DNA from 4 places in the Thalassospira sp. A40-3 genome. Region 3 is predicted to be linked to each of the others. Evidence: predicted binding sites of a transcription regulator. Region 3 holds the regulator's gene; each other region holds the start of a gene.
What was found. Region 3 encodes PhoB, which activates phosphate uptake and scavenging genes when phosphate is short. Its sites were predicted from a motif close to TNTCATAAAACTGTCA; they were not measured.

Region 1 (3,117 bases), 2.0 Mb from region 3:
GCTAATAACCTGGCTTAGTCGTCCTGATCATCGGCGACAATGCGCAATCGATAGTGACCCGAAGGGCGGTTTTGGCCATGGCTGATGCCGCCCTTTTCAAATGTCAGTTTGCGTTCAGCACACAGTTGCTCTGCCACCTGATGCACGCGCGGCATCAAATCCCGCCAGTAGGAGCCAAAGGTTTTGGCAACTTCGGACGGGCATATCGTTCTGTCTGGCCCGCGCTCTGTTGCCAGATCAATCACGCGCTGGCGCAGGATGGCATAGGTTGGCTGATCTTCGTCTTTTTGGTCAAACATCATGACACTTGGTTCTGCATGTCGGTTTTTGCAGGCTGCTTTCGCTGGCGTCGGCACCGGTCAGAGCAATACTGAACCTCGTCCCAGCAATCCTTCCATTTGCGCCGCCAGTTAAAAGGCCGCGCGCATGTCACGCAGGTTTTCTGCGGCAAATCTGATTTGCTGTGACGATGTCCATTGGCATTTTTCGGCATGACACTGCGTTCGGATCAAGTTTGTCGATTATCCGATCAGTGCTTCGACCATGGCATGTGCCGCTGTTCGGCCACTGCGCCAAGCCGCCTCGACCCGTGCGCCAAGGCACCAATCCCCTGCGGCAATCACCCGGCCATTCATGCCATTAAGGTGACTTTTGCCAAGCGGCAATTCAGTCCGCGCATAGCGCCAACGATGGGCCTGAACCGAATGAAGTTCTGGCAGTTTGACACCACTGACATCACGAAGGGCAGCCAGCAGCTTTTCAATCACGCGGTCCTTGTCTTCTTCAAGGTGCTGACGTGACCATTCCGGGCTGGCATGCAGCACCCACGGATCGGGTGTGCGACGGTGGAACATGTCATCGTTCTGGCTGCTGCGCGCGGCCCAGCTGATTTCGGGGCTCGGATACAGCATCGCGTCAAAGCCGGTCGGAAGCGGGGTTTCAAAGGCGGCCATAACCGCCCAGCACGGAGCCATGACAACCTCGTCAATCGGGGCATAGCGCGGGGCAAGCGGGCGCAAAAGATCGGCGGTCTGCGGGGCAGGGGCGGTAACGATCACACCATCAAACGGGCCGTATGTGCCGTCCAGATCATCATGGAGCATAAAACTGCGCGGGCCGTTCGGCTCGATGCCGATAATACGGTGTTGCTTCTGGATCGGGAAGGTGTCGACCAGGGGGCGGATCAGTTTGTTCATCTGCGGCGCACCCTGATACCAGGGCTCTTCGGCAAGGTTGCCGACATGGCGCGCGATCGGTGAAAGTGCCGCACCGGATTGTGCGGGGGCGGACGTTCCGCGATGAAGGTTGGGCGACCAGTTCTGGGCGGCGTTAAACTCGGTTGCTTCTTGCAAAAACGCATTAAACCCCGGATCACGCGCCGTCACATATTGCGCACCATGATTGAAATGACCAAAGTCGGTGCGCCGTGACGCCAGACGCCCGCCAAGACCGCGGCTTTTTTCAAAAACCGTTACGTTCATGCCAATGCGGTGCAGCGTGCTGGCCGCTTTTAGGCCCGCCATTCCGGCACCAATGATCGCAATATTCACGTTTGACATCCGTGGCATGTGTGGCTCCTGTCTGGGTCGCGGGGCAAGTCCCGACGGATTGTTTAAAGTTATAGTTTCGATACGAAACCAGACCGGAATTGGAGCAGTCCCACCGATAAGAAATTTATGAAACTGTCACGACCGGGTCATGAAACCGTTACAACAAACACGCAGTCTGCCTGCTTTGATTACGGTTATTCCAAGGGGAAAACATGCGTTCTTCATTGATGGCGACAGCCGCTGTTTCGTTGCTTCTGACAGCCTGTGCAGGCACGGCACCCAACCAAACCAAGATGGCGGGTGACGTCATGAATGCGGGTGCGCATCCGATCACGATTGTGCCGATGGGCGAATATCGTACCGGGATGCTAGATGAAAGTGCGGCGGAAATTCCGGCATTTGATCCGGTGTCAAAGCGCATCTTTGTCGTCAATGGCGCGGACAAAGTGGTCGATATTCTTGATATGTCTGATCCGTCCGAACTGACCAAGATCGATGCGATTGATCTTTCCACCTGGGGCAAGGGTGCCAACAGTGTTGCCATCAAAAATGGCGTTGTCGCCGTGGCCGTGGAAAATACCGATAAGCAGGCACCGGGTCAGGCCGTTTTCTTTGATACCGATGGCGGGTTTATTTCAGCGGTCACCGTGGGCGCACTGCCCGACATGATCAAGTTCTCCCCGGATGGGAAATATGTTCTGGTCGCAAACGAAGGCGAGCCGAATGACGCATTCACCAATGATCCGGAAGGTAGTGTTTCGATCATTTCCATGGCCGGTGGTGCAGAAAACTTGTCCGATGATGACGTCCGCACGGTTGATTTCAAGTTCCTGAATGATGGCAAGCTGCCCTATGGCATGCGGACGTCCAATCCGGGTGCTTCAAGCGTGGCACAGGATGTGGAGCCGGAATATATCGCCGTCTCCAAGGACAGCAAAACAGCCTATGTGTCGTTGCAGGAAAACAACGCGATTGCGATTATCGATATCGAAACTGCAACCATCAAAAACGTCGCCGGTCTTGGCTTCAAGGATCATTCGGTTCATGCCTTTGATGCCAGCGACAAGGACGGCAAGATCAATATCCGCACTTGGCCGGTGATGGGCATGTTCATGCCTGACACCATCGATGCAATCAATATTGATGGCAAGGAATGGGTCCTGATCGCCAACGAAGGCGATTCACGCGACTATGACGGCTACAGCGAGGAAACCCGCGTTGGCAAACTGACGCTTGATCCGGTGGCCTTCCCAACCGCAAGCACCCTGCAAAAGGATGAAAATCTTGGTCGTTTGAAGACCACAACCGCGCAGGGCGACGTTGATGGTGATGGCGATTTCGATGTCATCTATAGCTATGGCGCACGGTCGTTCTCGGTGCTGGATGCGGACGGTGAAATGGTCTTTGACAGTGGTGATGCGTTTGAGCAGATCCTGGCGGCGAACTATCCCAATGTTTTCAATTCCTCGGATACTGAAAACTACAGCCGTGACAACCGCTCCGATGACAAGGGCCCGGAGCCAGAAGGCATTGCAAGTGGCTATGTCAATGGCACGCCCTATGCCTT
Region 2 (3,117 bases), 2.0 Mb from region 3:
CGACACCAATGACCTATGAAACCGATGACGGGACGCAATATGTGCTGATCGTCGCCGGTGGTCATGGATCAATTGGCACCAAGCCGGGCGATTATGTGATTGCCTATAAGCTTGCCGAGTAAGATCGGCCAAAACAGACCTTAAAGCGCACGGGCATCTGAGAGAAATCAGGTGCCCGTGTCATATCTGGCGCTTGCGACCCTATCCCGTTGCATCAAGGGCAAGGCGCTTTTCAACCCGTTGAATTTCCTCAGGCCGGAGCCTTGGTTCCAGCGCATCCAGTGCGGCCTGCGGGTCCAGTGGTTCTGCCTCGTTGGCACCTTCGGGAAAGGTGATCGGGCCGCGTGCAGCACGCCTTAGCCAGTAATAGGCGTCGGCGTAATTCTGTTTCACGCCCCAGCCACGTTCAAGCAGGGCACCGAACATGAACTGTGCGGCGTGCATGTTTTCGTTTGCGGCAATTTCAAAGTAATGGGCGGCTTCGACAAAGTTCTGGCGACCCCCGCGACCATGGAAATACTGCGCGCCGATCATATAGGCGGCATTGGCATTGTGCGGATCAATGCGCAGTGCCCGCTTGAAGTATTTCGTGGCCTGAAAATGATCGTAGGGCAGGCCAAATCCGTTGAAATGCATCAGGCCAAGATAATAGGTCGCCCCGCCGTGGTTGGTCTTTGCAGCCTTGCCAAACCAATTAGCCGCCATTTCGTATTCAGGCGCCCCCAGATCACCGCGAAAATACAGCAGGCCCAGCGCATATTGCGCATACGGGTCGTTTTCCTGTGCCGCCAGATGCCAGAAGGACTGCGCGCGCACGTAATCCCCAGCCTGATAGGCATAATAACCTGTCTGGTATTCCTTGCTCATACCTGCTGTGTTTCCCGCTGTTGGCAACAGCAGGCAGGCCAGCACGGCAAGCGCGAATAGGGGGTGTCGGCCCGAAGGGCTGGCCGATGAGGGGCTGGTCACGTGTGGGAACCGTCAGGAGTTTGTTTTAAACAGGGGTACGACCTTGCGGGCGCGTTTTTCGATGGCTTCAAGCACATTGACGATTTCAGCGCTTTGTTTGATGCGCTCACCGCTATGCAGGGCAACATATTGTCCGGCATTTTTGTGCTCGTTACCGAGCTTGATGACCGTGAAAAGAGGGGTTTCGTGGGTTGAACGGAAAATCGAAAACATCGCCATCCCGTCCAGATGATCAATGGCATAATCCTTCCAGGCGCCGCTGGCAACCTGTCGGGAATATGTGTTCATGAGTTTCATCAGTTCAGCCCGGTCAAAATGAACAAAGCTTTTGGCTTTGCGGTATTTGGCCAAATCGAACAATGTTCCCATGTGGTACTCCGGCAGCGTGTGTTCGGGGTTGTCCTTTGCCACAACGGGAAAATGACAGCCTGATGACACGGTAGCGCGGATTGACCGATGCCTCAAGTTTCAATGGATGAAAAACAGAGCAGGTTTTAGAGGCTGCGTGAACGGGTTGGCGGCCAATCAACGGTTTGCGATCCGGTGTTATAGGGATCCGGTGTGCGATAGCAACTGACCGCCGCAAGCGAGCGATAGCAATAAAGCGGCGGTTCAGGCACCGGTTCCTTTTTGCAATAGGACTTGCCGTCAATCTTGCGGATGGTCGAGCAATCCTGACCGGTCGATAGCGAAACCGCATGGTCAATCAGCGTCTTGTCGGAATTGATGATGCTGACCACGTCAAAGGCAATATACCATTCGCCGCCGGTAAACAGGCTGGTGCCGACAACATCGGACATCGTTGTTCCACAGCCCGACACAGTGGACCCCATCAAGGCTGCAAACAGCCCGGCAAGGATACGCTGTCGGATAAGGCGCCGTTTTGCGGGCTTGGTGTGTGCAGTCTCGCGACGTTTCATTGTGGTCTCCGTCCGCTCACCGGGCAAATATGACCGATGACAAGTTCAAATCTGTTCCCTTGGCATTTACCAAAGCAAGCCCTGTGCCGAACTGTGTTTTTGCCCCCGGTAAAACGACATGTGGCACTGATCTTGGGCGTTTTCAGCCCTCTGTATCACCGTCAAAAAGCATCCGGGTGCGTTGATGGTGGCGTTCAAACATTTCAAAGCCGTTTAAAACCGGCGATGTCGCGGGGAAAATGTGTATCTGGCAGGCAATTCTTTCCCGTTGGGTTTGCTGTGCCCGAATTGGGCCACATGGCGCTGATATCAGCCATGAAACGGTTATTGCGATCCCGCTTAATCCGAGGGCGGGGCAAAATAATCGTCGGAATAACCGGAATGGTGTCGAGCAGACTTGACCCTGTACCCGCTGGCGCGTTAAATCCTTGCCAGAAATTTTTCAGATAAGCGGGCAGGTTGCCCGCTTTATTGTGACCGGATTGGAGCCGTTTTCGTGGTTGATATTTTCCAGGAAGTCGAAGAAGACCTTAAGCGTGAACGCAGCGAAGAGCTGTGGCGCAAATACGGGAAATACGTGATCGGCGTTGCAGCGGCCATCGTGCTGGGTGTTGCCGGTCGTGAAGGCTGGAAAACCTATGAAACCAGCACAAGCATCGAAAACGGAACCCGTCTTGCCAATGCCGTCGAACTGGCACAGGACAGCGCAACCGACGAAGACGCTGCATTGGCCGCCCTTGATGCGATCATCGCTGATGGCAATGCCGATTTTGTCGCGCTTGGTCACTTCCAGAAGGCAGCCGTTTACCTTCGCGCGGATGCAACGCCGTCTGCAATCAGCGAACTCGAAGCGATCGCCGGAAATTCCGACATTGATCAGGTTTATCGCGATCTTGCGGTGGTTCAGATCGCAATGAACAGTGCCAGTGCCGAAAACGCACAGGACCTGATCGCGCGTCTTGAGCCGATCGCAGTGCCCGAGAATGCGTGGTACTACTCCGCACGTGAAATGATTGCACTTCTGCATATCGCGGGTGGTGAGGTCGAAGCCGCCAAACCGCTTCTGACCGAGATTGCTGATGATAACAGTGCGCCGGCCGGAATGCGCGCACGGGCAAGTGAAATTCTCAAGGCTGTTGGTGCCTGAGGTTCTTCGGGCATCAGTGGATCGCAAGCCGCGATCCATATGACGTGAGTTTTTTCAGGGGATACGGTTTTGACCACACGC
Region 3 (3,117 bases):
GGTTTCGGGTCGGTCGCGTTGTTGTTACTGGTCGGGCGCTATGTGTTGCCGCGGCTGTTTCGCTATATCGCATCGCTCAAGAACCCGGAACTGTTTGCCATCGGCACGCTGTTTGTTGTGCTAGCCGCCAGCACATTGACCGAGGTTTCCGGGCTTTCGATGGCGCTGGGTGCGTTTATCGCCGGGGTGATGTTGGCCGAAACCGAGTTCCGTCATCAGATCGAAGCCGATATTTCACCGTTCCGCGGCGTGTTCCTGTCGCTGTTCTTTATGTCGGTGGGCATGTCGGTTGATGCCGACGTTGTTTATAACGAATTTGGCACCATCGTGATGTGGCTGGTGCTGTTGCTGGTGATCAAGACGGCGGTTTTGTTCGTTCTGGCGCGCGCGATCCGGTTTGAAACCGGCCTTGCCATCCGGGTGGCGATGAGCCTTGCCGCCGGGGGTGAATTTGCCTTTGTGATGTTTGCCCTGGCCGCCCAGAACGGTGCGGTGCCGCTTGAAATGGCCGCCATGCTGATCCCGGTGGTGGCGATTTCGATGGCGCTGACCCCGACGCTGATCAGCCTTGGTCACAAGATCGAGGAAAAGCTTCATCCCAAGGAAGAAGACCAGCTTGGCAAGATTGCCGAAGAATCCGAGGGCATTCACCAGCATGTTCTGGTGATCGGAAGCGGCCGCGTTGGCCGGGTTCTGGCCCGGTTGCTCAAGACACGCAACATTCCGTTCCTGGTGCTGGATAGTGACGCACAGCAGGTTTCACGCGGGCGGGCAGAAGGCCTTCCGGTTTACTTTGCCGACGGGTCCCGCCCGGAAACTTTCCGGGCCGCGCACACGGATGAGGCAAAAATTGCGGTTGTTGCCATGGGGAACCCGCATGCGACCGAGAAGACGGTCGCCCTTTTGCGCCAGCATTACCCGCATCTGAAGATCTTTGCCCGTGCGCAGGACATCACCCATATCGGGCCGCTGTCGCGCCACGGGGCGGATGCGGCCATTCCGGAGGTTCTCGAAACCGGGTTGCGGTTATCTGATCACGTTTTGGCCGCCTGTGATGTGCCGCAGGAAGATATTGATGCCGAAATCGCCAAATTCCGCCGTGCAGACATGCTGTTGATGAACGAACTGGCGCCGCGCCCGCAGCGCAAACCGTCAGGATCGGAGAATGCCGACAAACCGGCGAAGAAAGAAACCTGAAGACGTTACGGCCTTAAAACAAAAACCCCCGCAGCAAATCGCTGCGGGGGTTTTTTTAATTGGATCAGGCTCTAAACCGGCTTAGGCGGCGGTTTCAGAGTCCAGCGCATAGCCCGCGGCACGGACGGTGCGGATGATATCGCGCGTGCCCTTGACGTCATTGAGCGCCTTGCGCAGGCGACGGATATGAACGTCGACGGTGCGGGTTTCGACATAGATGTTCGGGCCCCAAACCGCGTTAAGCAACTGTTCGCGCGAGAAAACCCGCCCCGGATGTTCGAGGAAATAGCGCAGCAGACGGAACTCGGTCGGGCCAAGATGGATCGATTTTCCATTGCGGCTGACCCGGTGGGCGGCGAGATCCATTTCGATGTCGGAATAGATCAACTGCCCTTGTGGTTGCGCCGGACCGGACCGGCGCAAAAGCGCGCGGATACGGGCGAGCAGCTCGCCAATGGCAAATGGCTTGGTGACATAGTCATCAGCCCCGGTATCCAGACCGCGGATGCGGTCGCCCTCTTCACCGCGCGCAGTGACCATGATCACCGGCAAATCGCGGCTTTCAGGCTTGCGGCGGATCTGACGGCAGACCTCGATCCCCGACATTACCGGCAGCATCCAGTCGAGCAAAACCAGATCGACATGGGTTTCAGCCAGAATTTTCAACGCTTCGTCACCGTCACCGGCTTCGACAACCTGCATCCCCTCGCGTTCGAGGTTGTAGCGCAACATGGTTACGATTGCTGCCTCGTCCTCGACGATAAGAACCGTTGGGTCCATCTTCCTATGCTCCCGTGTCAGTCATTCGGTTCGACAACAGCGAAGTTCGCTGCGTCGTTTTTTGGCCGGTCAATCCCCGGCAGGTCTTCGCCCTTGATCCGGTAATAGATCGTTTCGGCGATATTGGTTGCGTGATCACCGATACGTTCGATGTTCTTGGCAATGAACAACAGATGGGTCGATGCGGTAATGTTGCGCGGATCTTCCATCATGTAGGTCAGCAATTCGCGGAACAGCGAATTGTACATATCGTCGACTTCCTGATCGCGTTCCCAGACCCGGTGGGCCTTTTCGGCGTCGCTTTCGATATAGGCATCCAGGACATCCTTGATGATTTCCTGGGCCAGCTTGGCCATGTTCGGGATCGCCTGAACCGGGCGGATCGGCGGGATCTGGTTCAGCACCTGCGCGCGTTTGGCGATGTTTTTGGCAAGATCACCAATGCGTTCAAGATCGTTTGACAGCTTAAGGGCCGTCACCACCTGACGCAGGTCATCTGCCATCGGCTGACGCAGGGCCAGAAGACGCACGGCAAAGTCCTGGACTTCCTGTTCGAGTACATCGATGCGCTGATCGGACAGGATGACTTTCTCGGCCAGTTCGGAATCGCGTTTGACGATGGATCTGATCGAGGAAATAAGCTGGCTTTCGGCAAGCCCGCCCATTTGCGAAATGATGTTGTTCAGACGGGTCAGTTCCTCGTCGAACGAACTTACGATATGGGTATGTTCATCAGCCATTTATGCGTACTCCTGGCGTCGCTTAACCGAAGCGGCCGGTAATGTAACCCTTGGTGCGTTCGTCCTTCGGGTTGGTAAAGATCTGATCGGTTTCACCGACTTCAACCAGCTTTCCAAGGTGGAAGAACGCGGTGCGCTGCGACACACGGGCGGCCTGCTGCATGGAGTGGGTGACGATCACGATCGTGTAGTTCGAACGCAACTCGTCTATCAGTTCCTCGACCTTGGCGGTCGCAATCGGATCAAGGGCCGAGCACGGCTCATCCATCAGGATGACTTCCGGGCTGACGGCAACCGCGCGCGCAATGCAAAGGCGCTGCTGCTGACCACCGGAAAGACCGGTTGCCGGTGACTGCAGGCGATCTTTGACTTCTTTCAGAAGACCGGCACGTTCGAGCGA
Region 4 (3,117 bases), 170 kb from region 3:
TAATGTGAGTGCAGCCCCGGTTCATAAGGGTTGGCGCAATCCGGAAGTTCTGCTGATCGTTATGGCGGCCGCCATGCCGCTGTCCTTTTCGACCTGGATGGCGCTTCTAAACAACTTTTCGGTCGAAATGGCCGATTTCACTGGCCGCGAGATCGGCATCTTGCAGTCCTTGCGTGAAATCCCCGGTTTCCTTGCTTTTACCGCGATTTTTGTGCTGCTGGTCCTGCGTGAACAGACATTTGCAGTTCTGTCTTTGCTGGTGCTTGGAATTGGCGTTGCCATATCGGGCTATTTCCCGACCGTGATCGGGCTTTATTGCACGACGGTTCTGATGTCGATCGGCTTCCATTATTTCGAAACCATGCAACAGGCCCTGTCATTGCAATGGGTGCGCAAGGATCGCACCGCCATGGTCATGGGACGGCAACTGTCGGCAAAATCAATTTCGTCGCTGATCATGTTTGGCATGGTTTGGGTGATGCTCGAAGTCTTTGCCGTCGAGTATCGCTACGTCTATCTGTTCGGCGGTGCGTTGACGGTCCTGGCCGCCTTGTTTGTCTGGGGGGCGTTTCCGAAATTTGCTGATGCCCATCCGCAGAACAAGAAGCTGATCCTGCGCAAACGCTACTGGCTTTACTATGCGTTGACTTTCATGAGTGGCGCACGCCGTCAGATCTTTACCGTGTTTGCCGGCTTCCTGATGGTCGAGAAGTTCGGTTATGACGCAGCAACCATCACTTTGCTGTATCTGCTTAACCACGTGATCAACATGTTCCTGGCCCCCAAAATCGGCAAGATGATCGGCAAATGGGGCGAACGCCGTGCGCTGGTCTTCGAATATGTCGGACTGTTCATTGTTTTCGTCTCCTACGCCTTTGTCGAAAACCACATTCTGGCCGGTGGTCTTTATGTGATTGACCATCTGTTCTTTGCGCTGGCGATCGCTATCAAGACCTATTTCCAGAAGATCGCCGATCCGGCTGACATCTCCTCAACCGCCGGGGTCAGCTTTACGATCAACCATATCGCGGCTGTTTTCATCCCGGCGGCCTTCGGGTTGATTTGGCTGATTTCGCCGGGTGCGGTGTTCCTTGCCGGGGCCGCCATGGCCTTTGTCTCGCTGGTGTTGGCCCTGAACGTCCCACACGATCCGGAGCCCGGCAACGAGGTTATTCGCGGATACAAGTCAACCGCGATGCAGCCAGCCTGATCACCAAATATCTCTCAGACCAGAAACGCCTGCCGATCGTGGCAGGCGTTTCTGTTTGTGTTTGCCCTGCCTTTTTCGCAAAATCTTCAAAACCCCGCCATTTAAACGGGATTACAGTTTCGCGGTTTAACGCATAAGCAGGGACACGGCTCGATGGTATTCATTCACAAAAACGCTGCCCGGATGACCGGGATTTCGATGGCACTTGCACTGGTAAGCAGCACGGCATTGGCCGATAGCACGGTGTCTTTGCGTATCCTCGAAACCACCGACATCCACACGCATCTGGTTAATTATGACTATTACCGTGATGGCGAGTCCGACACGGTTGGTCTGGCAAAGGTCGCGACCCTGCTTAAAACCGCACGTGGCGAGGCAGAGAACGTTGTCTTTATCGATAATGGTGACCTGATCCAGGGCAATCCGCTTGGCGATTATATGGCCAAGGAACGTGGTCTTAAGGACGGTGATGTCCATCCGGTCTATAAGGCGATGAACCTTCTTGGTTATGACGCGGCCAATATCGGGAACCATGAATTTAACTACGGTCTCGATTTCCTCGGTAAATCATTGGCCGGTGCCAACTTCCCCTATGTCAGTGCCAACGTCTTTGTTGATGATGGCGATGACAATCCCGACAACGACAAGCCGTATTTCGAACCCTATGTGCTGCTGGATCGGGAGTTTACCGATAATGACGGCAAGGTGCACAAGGCGAAGGTTGGTGTGATCGGGTTTGTGCCGCCCCAGATCATGCAGTGGGACAAGGCCAATCTGGAAGGCAATGTGATTGCAAAAGACATTGTCGAGATGGCAAAAAAATATGTCCCGGAAATGCGCGAAAAGGGTGCGGATATCGTCATTGCTGTTCCGCATTCCGGCCTGTCGACCATGGCGCGTAATGGCATGGAAGAAAATGCCACCTATTACCTTTCCGAAGTCGATGGCATTGATGCGATCCTGTTTGGCCATGCCCACACTGTGTTCCCGTCTGAGGCCTTTTCCGATCTTGAAGGTGTCGATATTGCCAAAGGCACAATCAACGGCGTTGCGGCAGTGATGCCTGGCTTCTGGGGCAGCCATCTTGGCGTGATTGACCTGACCTTGAATGTCACCGATGACGGCGAATGGAGTGTCACCGACAGTCTGTCTGATGCACGTCCGATCTATCAGCGCGAAGGCCGGACCGTGACGCCGCTGGTTGAAGCCGATCCGGAAATCATTGCCGCGGTCAAGGAAGAGCACGAAGCCACCATTGCCTATATGCGCGAAGGTGTGGGCACCACGTCGGCACCGATCAACAGCTTCTTTGCGCTTGTGGCCGATGATCCTTCGATCCAGATCGTGACCAATGCCCAGAAATGGTATCTCGAAAAGATCCTGAACGGATCGGAATATGATGGCATTCCAATCCTGTCGGCCGGGGCGCCGTTCAAGGCCGGTGGTCGTGGTGGTCCGGACTATTTCACCGACATTCCCGAAGGCAAAATTGCGCTTAAAAATGTCGCGGATCTTTACATCTATCCAAACACCGTGCGCGCAGTATTGCTTGATGGTGATCAGGTGCGTGAATGGCTTGAAATGTCAGCAGGCCAGTTCAATCAGATTGATCCGAACAGCAGCGAAGAACAAGCTCTGATCAACTCGGATTTCCCGACCTATAATTATGATGTGATTGATGGCGTGACCTACGAAATCGATGTCACCAAACCGGCCCGCTATAACAAGGCGGGCGAAGTGATCAATCCCGACAGTCACCGCATCGTCAATCTGAGCTTCGAAGGCAAACCGGTGACAGCAGATCAGAAGTTTGTCGTTGCGACCAACAACTATCGCGCCGGCGGTGGTGGCAATTTCCCGGGCCTTGATGGATCGACGATCATTGTCGAGGCACCAGATGAAAACCG

Region 1: the regulator PhoB is predicted to act here: its motif matches at 1,673-1,688, upstream of IT893_RS07600 (choice-of-anchor I family protein).
Region 2: the regulator PhoB is predicted to act here: its motif matches at 1,391-1,406, upstream of IT893_RS05950 (DUF2794 domain-containing protein).
Region 4: the regulator PhoB is predicted to act here: its motif matches at 1,284-1,299, upstream of IT893_RS16060 (bifunctional 2',3'-cyclic-nucleotide 2'-phosphodiesterase/3'-nucleotidase).

The regions. Positions count from the first base shown of each region.
Region 1 is NZ_CP065428.1:1,698,458-1,701,574, forward strand. It holds gene pgi (glucose-6-phosphate isomerase) at 1-5, shown strand, start outside; gene IT893_RS07585 (DUF3253 domain-containing protein) at 15-302, opposite strand; gene IT893_RS07590 (DUF2256 domain-containing protein) at 299-493, opposite strand; gene IT893_RS07595 (NAD(P)/FAD-dependent oxidoreductase) at 522-1,568, opposite strand; gene IT893_RS07600 (choice-of-anchor I family protein) at 1,763-3,117, shown strand, end outside.
Region 2 is NZ_CP065428.1:1,328,305-1,331,421, forward strand. It holds gene IT893_RS05940 (glucose/quinate/shikimate family membrane-bound PQQ-dependent dehydrogenase) at 1-122, shown strand, start outside; gene IT893_RS05945 (tetratricopeptide repeat protein) at 202-867, opposite strand; gene IT893_RS05950 (DUF2794 domain-containing protein) at 982-1,338, opposite strand; gene IT893_RS05955 (hypothetical protein) at 1,464-1,889, opposite strand; gene IT893_RS05960 (tetratricopeptide repeat protein) at 2,386-3,036, shown strand; gene IT893_RS05965 (PQQ-like beta-propeller repeat protein) at 3,106-3,117, shown strand, end outside.
Region 3 is NZ_CP065428.1:3,666,627-3,669,743, forward strand. It holds gene IT893_RS16835 (cation:proton antiporter) at 1-1,197, shown strand, start outside; gene phoB (phosphate regulon transcriptional regulator PhoB) at 1,279-1,977, opposite strand; gene phoU (phosphate signaling complex protein PhoU) at 1,995-2,717, opposite strand; gene pstB (phosphate ABC transporter ATP-binding protein PstB) at 2,740-3,117, opposite strand, start outside.
Region 4 is NZ_CP065428.1:3,495,111-3,498,227, reverse strand. It holds gene IT893_RS16065 (MFS transporter) at 1-1,210, shown strand, start outside; gene IT893_RS16060 (bifunctional 2',3'-cyclic-nucleotide 2'-phosphodiesterase/3'-nucleotidase) at 1,364-3,117, shown strand, end outside.